One region of the Shewanella frigidimarina NCIMB 400 genome, then DNA from elsewhere that is predicted to be linked to it. Evidence: predicted binding sites of a transcription regulator. Region 1 holds the regulator's gene; each other region holds the start of a gene.

Region 1 (5,138 bases):
AACAGGTAGCATTGATTACCACTGACCATTATCGTATTGGTGCCTATGAGCAATTAGCGACTTATGGCAAAATAATGGGCTGTCCGGTTAAGCAAGCACATGATTTAACCGAATTAGAACAAATTTTATATCAATTTAGAAATCGTAAGTTAGTATTAATTGATACGGCAGGTATGGGGCAGCGTGATATGCGCTTATATCAGCAATTGGATAATTTAACAGCAAATAGTAGGATCCCAATACGGAGCTATTTAGTCTTATCAGCGACTGGCCAACGTCGTGTGTTACAAGATGCTGTAGAACATTTTAAACGAATTCCATTAGCCGGTGCGATTTTAACAAAGTTAGATGAATCGGTATCAATTGCAGGTGCATTGAGCGTATTGATTCAAAATGAGTTACCATTGAGCTATGTTACTGACGGTCAACGTGTTCCTGAGGACATGAAAGTGGCAGATACGTTAGAGTTGGCTAAGAAAGCTCTCGCGGCGTTAAATGAAACAGAACAACAATCGTCACAAGACACAGTGTGGTCTAATGACACAGCCTATGCATTTGAGTAAAGATATGACTCGGGATCAAGCAAGTGGTTTACGTATGATGAATCAACCAAATAACGATAAAGTTAAAGTAATTGCCGTATCCGGTGGTAAAGGCGGAGTGGGCAAAACCAGTGTGTCAATTAATACTGCGGTAGCACTAGCTGAAAAAGGCAAACGCGTATTAGTGCTTGATGCCGATTTAGGTTTAGCCAACGTCGATGTCATGCTTGGGATACGTGCTGAGAAAAATTTATCTCATGTTTTGTCTGGAGATGCCGAATTAGATGACATCATTGTACGCGGACCTAAAGGTATTGGTATTGTTCCTGCCACATCTGGTTCTCAAGCGATGGTTGAGTTATCGCCAGCACAACACGCTGGACTTATCCGTGCATTTAGTGAAATGCGTACTCAGTTCGACATTTTAATTGTAGACACTGCCGCGGGTATTTCAGACATGGTGCTGAGTTTTTCTCGTGCATCACAGGATGTATTGATTGTCGTTTGCGACGAACCAACATCAATTACTGATGCTTATGCGCTAATTAAAATATTAAGTCGTGAACATGGTGTGTTCCACTTCAAAATTGTGGCAAATATGGTTCGTAGTCTTCGAGAAGGTATGGAATTATTTGCTAAACTCAGTAAAGTGACTGATAGATTTTTAGATGTTGCTTTAGAATTAGTGGCAACAATACCATTTGATGAAAATTTACGTAAAGCTGTTCGTAAGCAAAAGTTAGTTGTTGAAGCGTATCCTAAGTCTCCTTCAGCTATTGCTTATCATGGATTAGCCAACAAAATTATGACTTGGCCAGTTCCACAACAGCCTGGTGGTCATTTAGAATTTTTTGTTGAACGTCTTGTACAACGTAAACCGATACAAGAAGGAAGAACGAGTGAATAAAGCCGCAGCGTATACTCAGTTCGATAACAAAACGTCTATTGTTGAACAGTATGCACCGTTGGTAAAAAGAATTGCTCATCATATGCTGGCAAGATTACCAGCATCGGTGCAACTTGATGATTTATTACAAGCAGGGATGATGGGGTTACTTGAGGCCTCTTCTAAATTTGATAATAGTAAAGGGGCTAAGTTTGAAACCTTTGCTGGCATCAGAATTCGTGGTGCAATGATTGATGAAATTCGCCGTGGTGACTGGGTTCCGCGCTCAGTTCATCGTAATAATCGTCTAGTAGCACATGCAATTGATGAATTGGGGCAACTGCTTGGAAGAGATGCCAACGATACAGAAATTGCTGAAAAACTTGATATGTCGCTCGATGAGTACCATCATATCTTAAATGATGTTTCTGTTGGTAAAATCATAGGCATAGAAGATCTTGGTGTTTCGCAAGATGTGTTAATCACAGATAACGAATCACCAGATGAAACCTTTGACTCGCTTGCTGAAATTCAATTCCAATCTGCATTGGTTGAAGCAATTAAGACATTGCCAGAAAGAGATGCATTAGTGTTGTCGTTATATTACGACGAAGCATTAAATTTAAAAGAAATCGGTGCCATCCTTGAAGTTAGCGAATCGCGAGTAAGCCAGATATTAAGTCAGGCAATGCTCAGATTAAAAGCGAAGCTCAAGCATTGGACACAAGAATAATAACTTATCTAGAGCAAACGAGTGTCAGCTCACCGGAGGAAACCTTGGACAAGAATATGAAGATTCTTATTGTTGACGATTTTTCAACAATGAGGCGTATCATTAAGAACTTGTTGCGAGATTTGGGATTTAATAATACCCAAGAAGCAGATGATGGCTCAACAGCCCTACCTATGTTACAAAAAGGCGATTTTGATTTTGTGGTAACAGACTGGAATATGCCTGGAATGCAAGGTATTGACTTACTTAGAGCAATCCGTGCAGATGATTCGTTAAAGCATTTACCTGTGCTAATGGTAACTGCAGAAGCTAAGCGTGAACAGATTATTGCTGCCGCGCAAGCCGGTGTAAATGGTTATGTAGTAAAACCTTTTACCGCAGCTACGTTAAAAGAAAAGTTAGATAAAATCTTTGAACGACTCGCATAAGCAAGGATAAGTCATGCAGGCATCAATATCGGGGTTAATCACCCTCGAACAGGCCCAAGAACTTGTTGAATTGCTTACCTTGAGTCAACAAGATAAAGCCGATGAAATGATCAGAGAGCTTGCTACGCCATTACAGCGTGAGCTTTTTGAAGAAGTCGGTAAGCTAACTCGACAACTCCATAGCGCACTAAAAGATTTTCAAGTTGATAACCGTTTATCTGAATTAGCTAATACTGAAATACCAGATGCTAAAGAAAGATTGAACTATGTTATCGACATGACAGAACAAGCTGCAAATAAAACTATGGATGCAGTTGAAGAATGTCTGCCTTTGGCCGATACCATCATTAGCAATATACAATCAGTGACGCCAATGTGGGATAAATTGATGCGTCGTGACATTGAAATGGGTGAGTTTAAGTCGCTTTGTCATGATGTTCAGCAGTTTATGTTACATAGTGAAAATGATTCTAATCGTCTTCGCGAGTTATTAAATGAAATTTTGATGGCGCAAGACTTCCAAGATTTGACGGGGCAGATGATCCGTCGAGTGATTGATTTGGTTCGTGAAGTAGAAAGTAATTTGGTCTCAATGCTAACGGTATTCGGTGATCATACTACCGAATCATCGCCAACTATAAACGAAAATAAAATAGAAGCAGAAGGTCCCATCATGCATGCTGAACTGCGTGAAGATGTGGTGACAGGTCAAGATGAAGTAGACGATCTGCTATCAAGTCTGGGTTTCTAATTAGGAGTCAATTTAATGTCTTTTGATGTTGATGAAGAGATACTCCAGGACTTTTTAATTGAAGCTGGCGAGATTTTAGAGCTTCTACAGGAGCAGCTAGTTGCTCTTGAAAATAATCCTGATGACAGTGATTTACTTAATGCTATTTTCCGTGGATTCCATACCGTTAAAGGTGGGGCTGGTTTTTTAAGTCTAAAACCGATGGTTGACGTATGTCATGAAGCAGAAAACACGTTCGATTTATTACGCACCGGTAAACGTGGCGTAAATGCAGAATTAATGGATATTATTTTGCAAGCGGTCGACGCCATTAATTCCATGTTTGCTCAAACTCAACAGGGAGAATCACAAGACCCTGCTGATTCTGCATTACTTGCTAAACTCAAATTATTAAGTTCGGGTGCACCATTACCTTCAGAAATGTCGGCGGATGAACCGGAACCAATTGAAAATATTGTTGAATTTAGTGAGCCTGAATACGTCGAAGATATCAGTATTCCATCAACGGAAATGTCTGACACTGGCAGTATTGATGACATTGATGAGTCAGAATTTGAAGCGTTGCTTGATGCCTTACATGGTCCGGGTAAAAGTCCTGTTGCAGCTAAACCTTCTGAAGTAAAAAAAGACAATATTGACTCAAAGCCTGCTACAACAATTGGTAGCGATGAAATTACTGATGATGAATTTGAAGCATTATTAGATGAATTACATGGCTCTGGTTCATTCGAAGCTAAAACCAAACCTGTTGCTCCATCTAAGCCCGCTGCAAAGCCTATTGTTGAACCCTTGGTTGATTCTGATGAAATCACAGACGATGAATTTGAACGTCTTTTAGATGAATTACATGGTAAAGGTACTGCGCCAGTCGCTAAATCGCAAACGCCTCCTCCAGCTCAACCTACTAAAGCCGTCGCACCTCCACAAGCAGCAAAAACGAGTCCAGCCCCTACAGCTAAACCAGTAGCGACATCAGCCCCGGCTGTTGCTTCAAAGGTTGAGCCAGTAAAAGATAAAACGCCTGCAAAAGCGGCGTCTGTCCCACAAGGCGAAACAACAGTTCGTGTTGATACTGCTCGTTTAGATCAAATCATGAATATGGTCGGTGAGTTAGTTTTAGTGCGTAACCGATTGGTTAGTTTAGGCATTAATCGTGAAGACGAAGAAATGTCCAAGGCGCTTGCAAACCTAGATTTGGTTACGGCTGATTTACAAGGTGCGGTGATGAAAACCCGCATGCAACCGATTAAGAAAGTTTTTGGTCGTTTCCCGCGTGTTGTTCGCGATTTAGCTCGTACCTTAAATAAAGAAATTGATTTAATCATGATTGGTGAAGACACCGATCTTGATAAAAACTTAGTTGAGGCATTAGCCGATCCTTTAGTCCACTTGGTTCGTAACTCAGTTGATCACGGTATCGAAATGCCGATTACTCGTGAAGCGAGTGGTAAATCTCGAACCGGTACAATTACCTTATCGGCTAGCCAAGAAGGCGACCATATCCTGCTTAAAATTGAGGATGATGGCGCGGGAATGGATCCTGAGAAACTAAAACAAATCGCGATAAGTCGTGGTGTGCTTGATGAAGATGCCGCCTCGAGAATGACCGATAACGAAGCTTATAACTTGATTTTTGCCCCAGGATTTTCAACCAAAGTTGAAATTTCAGATATTTCAGGACGTGGAGTGGGTATGGATGTGGTGAAAACCCGCATCAACCAACTAAACGGTACTGTTTATATTGATTCTATGAAAGGTAAGGGCACGGTTCTCGAAATTAAAGTGCCATTAACCTTGG
Region 2 (5,138 bases), 810 kb from region 1:
GAGGGCACATATACTGGTGTTCCTGCACTGTTCGTTCGCTTGCAGGGCTGTCCTGTAGGTTGTGCATGGTGTGATACAAAGCAAACCTGGGATGTGTTACCCGAAAACAAAGTGACCGCAGAGCAAGTGATTCAGGTCGACGGCACCATCGGCAGATGGGCTGATCATACAGGCTATACGTTACTGCAAGCATTTCATGATAAAGGCTTTACTGCTAAGCACATTGTGTTAACCGGTGGTGAGCCATGTTTGTACAATTTGACAGAATTAACCACGATTTTTATTGAGGCTGGTTATCAGGTACAAATAGAAACCAGTGGCACGTTTGACGTAAAATGTCATTCAGATGTGTGGGTTACTGTATCACCTAAAATCAATATGAAAGGTGGCTACAAGGTACTAGAACAAGCATTAAATCGTGCTAATGAAATTAAACATCCTATCGCCACAGAACACCATATTGATGAATTAGATAAATTATTACTGAATATTGATGTCAGCGATAAAACCATTTGCTTACAACCTATTAGCCAAAAGGCGCGAGCAACAGAACTTGCCATGAAGGTGTGTATTAGCCGTAACTGGCGTTTATCGATACAAACACATAAGTATCTGAATATTGACTAAAAGTGTTTATTTAGTGTTCATTATGACCACTTGTTTTTTTACGAAACAAAAAAGCCGTTGAATCAATATTCAACGGCTTTTTAATTTTAACAGGTTAACGAAGTAAACCTGATTCATTAAACGCGACGAGTTTTTCTCGGTAGTGTTCGAAACAGCCAATATTGTCTTCTATCCATTGCGGGTTGTAATAGGTATCAAGATAGCGCTCACCCGCATCACAAATTAAGGTCACAATAGAACCTGTTTGACCTTCGTTACGCATTTGTGTTGCTAACAGCAACGCCCCATATAAGTTAGTACCAGTAGATGCGCCTGTTTTACGCCCTATGAGTTGCTCTAACCACTGAATCGTTGCGATTGAGGCGGCATCAGGGATCTTAATCATAGAGTCAACTACACCAGCAATAAATGACGGTTCAACACGTGGCCGACCAATTCCCTCTATTTTACTGCTCTTATCGCTAATAATGCTCGCGTCACCATTGTGAAAGTAATCGTAGAATACAGAATTTTCGGGGTCGACGACGCACAACTGCGTTTGTTGCTGCTGATAACGAATATAGCGGCCAATGGTAGCGCTGGTGCCACCAGTACCAGGACTCATTACAATCCAGCTTGGAATAGGATGGGGCTCTTTTTCCATTTGGATAAATATAGAATCAGCAATATTGTTATTACCTCGCCAATCGGTGGCTCGCTCAGCATACGTAAATTGGTCCATATAATGGCCTTGCAACTCAGCGGCTAATTTTTCTGATTCAGCATACATTTGGCTACCATTATCGACAAAATGACATCGCGCACCATAAAATTCAATTTGTTGAATCTTCTTTTTAGCAGTCGTTTGTGGCATTACAGCGATAAAGGGCAATCCAAGTAATCGCGCAAAATAGGCTTCAGATACAGCGGTGCTCCCAGATGAAGACTCAATAATGGGAGTGTCTTTTTTTATCCAGCCATTACATAGCGCATACAGAAATAGTGATCGAGCTAAGCGATGTTTTAAGCTACCTGTTGGATGAGTACTTTCGTCTTTTAAATAAATGTCTATACCATCAAGTTGCGGAAGATCTAATTTTATAAGATGTGTATCTGCGGAACGTTGATAATCGGCTTCTATTTTTGCGATGGCCTGATTGACCCAAGTAGATGACATGCAATGATACTCGTTATTCCAAAAAGGAATAAATAATAACTAAAATGTAAAGTTAAGAGTAGTGTTTATCGCTATCAGCTAACATATATTTTAAAAAATGCTGATGTTGAGTTGCATTGATAAAAATAGGTGGAAGAACGAGGTAGTATGGAAAATGATTTTGTGAGAAATACCAATGAATTAAAATGATAGCATAAGGTTTACAGGTTGTATTAGTGGGTTTGTTTTTTTGTAACAAAGAAAAGGTTGTTTGTAGAATATAAACGAGGATTTTTGGTCAAATGAATCAATAGAAATAACAATCAATAATTGAACTAAGCAGCAACAAACTAAGCTCGAGATGTAAAATGGTGGAGGGAGAAGGATTCGAACCTTCGAAGGCTGAGCCGTCAGATTTACAGTCTGATCCCTTTGGCCACTCGGGAACCCCTCCACAGCAAGATAAATAAGATTAAAAGAAAGATGGTGGAGGGAGAAGGATTCGAACCTTCGAAGGCTGAGCCGTCAGATTTACAGTCTGATCCCTTTGGCCACTCGGGAACCCCTCCACATATTTTCTTTTTCTTACTATCTTTTTACATTCTAACTCTTTACATCTTTAACAATTTTAAATTTACACTTTGTAGCAACGCAAATGGTGGAGGGAGAAGGATTCGAACCTTCGAAGGCTGAGCCGTCAGATTTACAGTCTGATCCCTTTGGCCACTCGGGAACCCCTCCTCAATTGCGGTCGCCATAGTAGTCAGAAACCTTTTATATGTAAAGTACATAATTGAATATTTTACTAAAGTTTATGACTGTTTGGTCGATAAAATAGCATCGAGCAGTAGTGGTGATGTTTTTATATGCAAATTGAGTCAACATTAGTCAATGAGTTACAAATAGGGAGCCGATTAAACGTTGCGATTGAAAACAATCGTCGCGGTGAATTTGGTTTGCTGTTGGCTATGCTGTCAATTGATGCTCGCGATATGGCTCAATTTCAATTAGACAATGATGTAGAGAGCACACAAAAACTGCGACAACGATTTTCTGTACCTCAACCTCAATTATTAGTCGATGATATTTCTGTTCACCCAGACACTATCGATAACGCGATGATATTTCAGCAACAAGGTGCACGTCAGTTTCAACTTCAACAAGCATTAACGCCAGAAGCATTAGTGATTAGAGGTTCTCAATCAGATTCTATGGTTGAAGTATTAAGTAACTGCGACTACCTAACTAAAAATAAAGCGATTAATGCCTACCAACAACATACCCCGTTAGAAGATATGCACTTTTTAGAACAATTGAGCACGCAACGTAAGATATCTAGAATTTTATCAAATTAAGATCGCAGAGAAAACGCATGTACACCTAAAAAAGTACAAGTGATAACTTAATGATTTTTAAAGTATAATATAAGTTTCAAAAAATAAATCTCAACGACCAGCTAATAAATGTGAGTAATAAGCAGATCTGGATCAAAAAGAACCATCGCCAACAAACATATATTCAAAAATCACCTCGAAAGAATGAATGTTCAGGTGCATAAAAACATCACGTTTTAACCCTTTTTGAAGTCTGAACTATACTTAGTAGCAGAGTAATAACAGTGTAAGGTTCCTCATAAAATAATTTTTTGTTTTATGTTCTATACGCGACAATTTTTCTGATTATTTTGGTATTCGGTTGGGGTGTATATCCCAATTATTTGACATTGTAGTGACGAACTAAAGCTGATGCTCTATTTGCTGAAGATGATGCAATACCAATCGAACTAAATTAAGTGTACAGAGATTGATCTGGAGCAATTAGCACTTACTAGCCGATGTTGCAGGAGCTAGGTGTTCTTACTTCAAAACTGACTACACGGTAAGGTTAAACTCGTTTATCTTTGAATTAACATGTTGATAAGGTGATAATCGTTTGCATTTTTTACCCTTGCCCTACAAACTCTGATCTCACCTTAATCGGATTACTGTAACCCTAAATCGAAATCATAATTTTTTAAGTTCCGTAAAACAATAAGTTCCGTGAAACAAACTGAGATATCGTTATTCTCAATTAAGGAGCAATAATGGGATTTTTACTACTTTTCTCAATGAGTGTTATCAATTACTGTTTGAAGCGCCTTCTAATCGCGACAGGAATGTTCTCTTTCATGCTTTCTACTATCGGATTAGTTGCCATCGCGCTGGCGGCAACTAATCACGCCCATGCTGAGGTCATTGATATTGTACGTTTTCATCAACCGCACCCTAAGGAAGATCTGCGCTACCTTTATACTACTGAATTAATAGAGCTCTCATTAAAGAAAACCCAACCGCTTTATGGGGATTATCGTATCCAGCAATCTCATAACCCCATGGCGAGGGATCGTGTTTTAAGACAGCTAATCAAAGGGCAAACAATTAATGCTTTTGTAGCCGCAACCAATTCAGAATGGGAAAGTAAAACTATTCCTATTCGTATTCCAATTTTCAAAGGTTTGCTTAGTTATCGTTTATTATTAATTAATGCCAAAGATCAATATAAGTTTAATAAAATTATCGATGCAGAGCAGCTTAAGCAGCTACAAGCCGGACTCAAACCACAGTGGACAACCACTTTGTTAATGCAAGCCAACAACTTCCCCATTGTCAAAGGAAATACCTATAAGGGCCTATTTGCTATGCTCAGTCGTGGTAGATTTGATTATTTCCCACGTGGAATCAATGAAATATTTGTTGAATTTGATAAAAATCATGATCAATTTCCTAATATTGTCATTGAATCAAACTTGGTGATTTATTTACCATCGCCATCTTATCTATTTATTAGCCAAACTCATCCGAGGCTTGCAGAGCGTATTTCGACCGGACTGGAAATGATGGTAATTGATGGTAGTTTTGATGAGATTTTTTATCGCTATCATAGTGAAAATATTAAAAAAGCAAAACTAGAAAATAGACGAGTTATCAACATAGAAAATACTTGGCTTCCTCCTTTAACACCTTTATCTAACAAATCATTATGGTACCAACCTGATTTCAAATAATGGTATTAAGCTCACTTATAAACTTGCCTTATAACTATTAATTGCTTATTAAACAGCATGCTAGTCTGTGTTTGTTGGTTGATTTAACTAGTGAGAAATCAGATCTAAGCTTAAATCCTATTAAAATATAAATCAGATTAATTTGATGAATATGACTCTATATTCTGCACTTATTCGCGTACTTGTTCGATTAACACTTTGCATTTTACTACAGCTCCGGTGATATCGGTTTTAATTGCTTTGAGTTTAGTGTCTTGCCCTCACAGTTAAATTCTTGCATCATCAAGTTTAAACGACGGGAACAGTTCCGCCATTTTAAAGTCCGTTACACAC
Region 3 (5,138 bases), 330 kb from region 1:
CCGACCAGCGCAATCGTTGCCGCAACAGAAAAACCAAAACTGAGTGCTAAAGGCACGTAAATGGTGGCAATAATGGGAATAGTTGAGAACGAAGAGCCAATTCCCATGGTGATCAATAAGCCGACAATTAGCATCAGTAATGCGGCTAAAGCCTTGTTGTCACCTATGATGTCACCTAGGGAGGTCACTAGTGTGCCAACTTCCCCGGTAGATTTAACCACAGCAGCAAAGCCCGCAGCGGCAATCATAATAAAGCCGATATTGGCCATCATGTGCACACCTTGGTTAAACAGGTCTTTGCTCACTTCGTGTTTAATGATCCCTGAGAAACGAAAGATAATGAAACCACTTAACGCACCAAAGATCATCGAATCAGTTTGTAATTGAACGATTAAAGTAACCACAATTGCTGATAGTGATATCACAAGGCTTTTTCGACTGATGGTGGTTGCAATAGTGTCACTTACCACGGGTTGTTCAATCATGTATTCTCTAGGCTTGCGGTAACTGATAAATATTGCGGTGAGTAGGCCGACAACCATGCCCATAGCAGGTAATAGCATTGCTTTAGGAATTTGTTCACCGATAGCATTTAGCCCATTAGTGTTTAAATTTGCCAACAGAATGTCATTGAGAAAAATACCGCCAAAACCGATGGGTAAAATCATGTACGTGGTGACCAAGCCAAACGTGAGGATACAGGCTATAAGGCGGCGGTCGATACCTAGCTTTGAAATAACATGCAATAAAGGTGGAATAAGGATAGGAATAAAGGCGATGTGAATCGGCAAAATGTTTTGTGATGAAACAGCCATCAATAATATTGTGACTAATAGTAACCAACGTACAACTTGAGTATTGCCACTATTGGGCTCTTTACCGAGTTTTTTGATAATTGAATGAGAAATTAATGTCGTTAAACCTGAATGTGACAATGCTGCTGCAAATGCACCAAGTAATGCATAGCTTAGGGCTATTTGAGCGCCGCCGCCTAGGCCATCATTAAAGGCTGCGATTGTTTGATGAATATCTAATCCACCGACTAAACCGGCCACAACTGCACTAATGGTTAACGAGACCACAACGTTAATTCGAATAAAGCTTAAAAACAACATTAAGCAAACCGCGATTACAACCGCATTCATAATCATTTTTCTTAAAAGTAAGTGAGGCCGCTATTCTTGACTGTCTAGAGTCTATTTGTCCAGCTGATATCGATTTTTTAGGTATTTTTGCTGATAGTTAACTCAGGATGACTTGTCATTTAATATGTGGTTGTAGAAAACAAGGAATGAAATCATGTCATCAAATCATTTTGTCATATTTGAAACTTATTATTTAATGAGTCATGATGTTTTATTTTTCAGCAAGTAAACCAACATTCATCTGAAATAACTTATAAGTCCGTTAAATTAGATGTATGGTATACAACTGATTTAAGTCTCAACAGTATGGGTAATTGCTTGGTGGGTCACCATTTTGCGATACACATGTACTGTTGTTGAGTGTTTAAGCCATTAAATGGAGATAGATAATGAGCGTATTAGTAGGCCGTCCAGCCCCAGATTTTACAGCCGCAGCCGTTCTTGGTTCTGGTGAAATTGTTGACACATTTAACCTTGCTACCGCAATTAAAGGTAAGCCTGCAGTTATTTTCTTCTACCCACTCGATTTTACTTTTGTATGTCCATCAGAGCTAATTGCTTTTGATCACCGTATGGAAGAGTTCACTAAACGTGGTGTTGAAGTGATTGGTGTTTCTATTGATTCACAGTTTACTCATAACGCATGGCGTAACACTCCAGTCGACAAGGGTGGTATTGGCCAAGTTAAGTACACTCTAGTAGCTGATGTTAAACACGAAATTTGTAAAGCATATGACGTAGAGCATCCAGAAGCTGGTGTAGCTTTCCGTGGTTCTTTCTTAGTAGACAAAGAAGGTCAAGTTCGTCACCAAGTGGTTAACGATTTACCACTAGGCCGTAACGTTGATGAAATGATCCGTATGATTGACGCACTTCAGTTCCATGAAGAGCACGGTGAAGTTTGTCCAGCGGGCTGGTCAAAAGGCGAAAAAGGTATGACTGCAAGCACTGAAGGTGTTGCTGCATATCTAAAAGATAACTCTGACAAGCTATAATTTAGCGAATTAGAGACAATAAAAAAGCTGCTTCGGCAGCTTTTTTATTGGGTGACATTAATGCTTTCTTATCGAACTGGCCAAGTGTTGATGGCCTGCAAGAGATAACGAAGGGCTAAGTATTCATTATTCGCTTGTAGAGTCGCTATCATCTTCCACAGCCGCTAATGGCCATCCGCCCAACGCTTTCCATCTGTTAACGATGAGGCAAAATAATTCAGCGGTACGTTCGGTATCATATAATGCTGAATGGGCTTCTTTATTGTCGAAATCGATCCCTGCCATTTTACAGGCTTTAGCTAATACAGTGTGTCCAATAGCAAGGCCTGCGAGTGTCGCGGTATCAAAGCTAGCAAAAGGATGAAAAGGAGATCGTTTTAAACCATTTCGTTCAATAGCCTTATTAACAAACCCTAAATCAAAAGCGGCATTGTGCGCGACAATGATACTGCGATGACAATCTGCTGCTTTTTGGGCTTTTTTAACTTCTTTAAAAATCTCTAAAAAAGCGACTTTTTCGTCTACTGCACCACGAAGTGGATTGGTGGGGTCTATACCGTTAAAAGCTAATGCTGCAGGTTCTAAGTTTGCGCCTTCAAAAGGCTCAATATTAAAGTGAAGGGTTCTATCAAGTACAATGACTCCATCACTATTCATTTTTAATAAGCTGACAGCAATTTCAAGCAACGCATCGGTATTGGCATTAAAACCCGCAGTTTCGACATCGATAACAACAGGGAAATAACCACGAAATCGGTGTTTAAACTTATTAGCGTCGCAAATATCAGTCATTACAGTTTTTATCCTCAATAGCTATCATTCATCGGTGCAAATGATATAAGCCAAGTATTATGCGCAAACTCAAGCGCAGTGTCATGTTTGATTGTGGTTTTTATCATCGATTAAACATGATTGTTTACTAAAGGAACTGACTTTGTGGCCGATAGAACAAATGTAATCGGGTATAAAGGGTGGTTTTATGTGGCGAAAACTGATGGTCCTCACAAGTTTGTGTCTTTGCTCAACGGCTAATGCCGACTTGAGGCACTACGTTGCGTCATTAGAAAACTCTGCATGGCGTATTGGTGAGAACAATCCAATAGAATGCCGTCTTGAACATGATATTCCTGACTATGGGCGAGCTGTGTTTACCAGTAACGCCGGTAAAGCGTTAAATTTACATTTCACGTTAGACATGTGGCTAAAACCTGATGCAGTGACTAAAGCGACATTAATTAGTCGAGCCCCTAGTTGGCGCCCAGGACACAATTCTAAAGAAATCACTCAACTGACTTACAATAAGCAGTTTAATGGTGAAGTGCCTAAAAAAGCTGCCTGGTCTATGCTGAATGAATTGAGCCAAGGAATGGAACCCACGTTTTATTATGCTGATTGGTATAATCACAATGCCAAGATTGCCGTCGGTTTGTCATCGGCTAATTTTGGCGGTAAATACCGTGAATTTCGTGCTTGCTTAGCTAATTTATTGCCATACAGTTTTGATGATATTGCTTTTACGGTGTTAAATTACCAAGAAGGCGGGGTAGAGCTTACTCGTTTTTCTAGCCAGCAATTACAGAAAATACAGCGTTATTTGTCTTTTGACCCTGAAGTAGAGCTCGTGCTCATTGATGCTTACACCGACAGTTACGGTGGACGTTCGGTTAACCAAAAGGTGTCAGATAAGCGTGCTGATTCAGTGAAAGATATTCTTATTGCTAGTGGTATCCCTAAAGATCGGATTCATACATCGGGTCATGGTGAGAAACGCCATGTAACAGGTAATGATCTTGCAGAAGAACGTAAGATGAATCGTAGGGTCGTGATTAAAATAACCAAACCTATATAAATTCTATAATGTATCGCTTATTGCGCGCCATGCGCAGTCGCCTCGTTTATTGATATGATAATTTGTTTGAGCCTGTCATCCACCTGGTAAGCAGTACAATGGCTCAATCGCTAGATTATCCTCATCTATCTCTGCCCATTTCATTTGGCTGCTATTCAATATTTTTTAATACCAAAAGCCAAATCGATAATACTCATTTGTAAACGGATGGCGGTTCACTTAAAAGCCAACTCAATAGCGTGGACATCATTTCACTTTAAAGGGTTACGCTATTTCTTATTCGTATAGCTCAAATTTATAATAGTGGCATATTTTGATTTGTAGATTTGTAGATTTGTAGATTTGTAGATTTGTTCGCTAGTATTTTGGTTTATGAATATGCTAAAAAAAAGGCAAAAAAAACCCACTTAATCCAAGTGGGCTAAATAATTTGCAATCAACAAATCTAAGGAAGGAAGTCAAGCATAAGAACTAGGGATAACTGAGGTATTGGGTTACATCAGTTTGGAGTTCTTGGTTTTCAACATCTGAATCAGATGTGTCCTGAAAACAAGGCAATAATAGAATGTATACACTAATCTGACAAACTAGAAAAATTACGAGTTACCATTAGTAAAACTAATGATTAAATATGGTTGTTAGATGTTGTTTATACTCTAATCGGCTTATATAGCGCTTTATTAGGTTATTACCTATATTTATTGCATAACTATTCGGATTAGTTAATGCGGCGGTAAAAATATTTAACAAATAGTCTATATCTCATCATGTGACAAAGCATGCTTCTTGATTTAAATATGCAAAATATAATCCTAAACAATGTTAGACATGTAGGAATTACTCATATTAAGTTGGAATGTTAAGGTTGTCTCTTCATGAGGTTTAGTTAATCCCAACATAGTCAGCAAGACAAATAAGGCAACGTTATTGGCAGAGCCGTTGATAGTGTATTGACTGGAAACAAAACGCAGAATGTTGTTGGCTTAACTTTTATTCACGTTTACATTTTCAGAGTGTGCGATGATGCTGCCATCTTGTTGTTGTCTTTTTTGTGTATTTAGCTTTTTAAGCGGCTAAACATAGGCTTTTTCAGCCAATAAATGACTATGCCTATATTGCATGTTTTGTTTAACAAATTGTTAATTTTTT

The links. The regulator FliA, encoded in region 1, starts transcription of late flagellar genes. The targets are predictions, from matches to a motif close to CTAAAGNTNNNNNNNNNNNNGCCGATA.
Region 2: a site for FliA is predicted at 2,568-2,594, ahead of SFRI_RS09670 (VC2046/SO_2500 family protein). Genes of this name have one in related genera too.
Region 3: a site for FliA is predicted at 3,060-3,086, ahead of SFRI_RS07470 (flagellar protein MotY). Genes of this name have one in related genera too.

What each region holds. Positions count from the first base shown of each region.
Region 1 covers NC_008345.1:1,408,263-1,413,400, forward strand. The annotation lists gene flhF (flagellar biosynthesis GTPase FlhF) at 1-563, shown strand, start outside; gene SFRI_RS06175 (MinD/ParA family protein) at 568-1,449, shown strand; gene SFRI_RS06180 (RNA polymerase sigma factor FliA) at 1,442-2,161, shown strand; gene cheY (chemotaxis response regulator CheY) at 2,206-2,589, shown strand; gene SFRI_RS06190 (protein phosphatase CheZ) at 2,603-3,340, shown strand; gene SFRI_RS06195 (chemotaxis protein CheA) at 3,356-5,138, shown strand, end outside.
Region 2 covers NC_008345.1:2,220,042-2,225,179, forward strand. The annotation lists gene queE (7-carboxy-7-deazaguanine synthase QueE) at 1-627, shown strand, start outside; gene SFRI_RS09650 (PLP-dependent cysteine synthase family protein) at 722-1,783, opposite strand; tRNA gene SFRI_RS09655 (tRNA-Tyr) at 2,132-2,216, opposite strand; tRNA gene SFRI_RS09660 (tRNA-Tyr) at 2,247-2,331, opposite strand; tRNA gene SFRI_RS09665 (tRNA-Tyr) at 2,419-2,503, opposite strand; gene SFRI_RS09670 (VC2046/SO_2500 family protein) at 2,629-3,117, shown strand; gene SFRI_RS09675 (hypothetical protein) at 3,846-4,805, shown strand.
Region 3 covers NC_008345.1:1,738,261-1,743,398, forward strand. The annotation lists gene SFRI_RS07455 (Na+/H+ antiporter family protein) at 1-1,145, opposite strand, end outside; gene SFRI_RS07460 (peroxiredoxin) at 1,535-2,140, shown strand; gene rnt (ribonuclease T) at 2,267-2,932, opposite strand; gene SFRI_RS07470 (flagellar protein MotY) at 3,120-3,989, shown strand.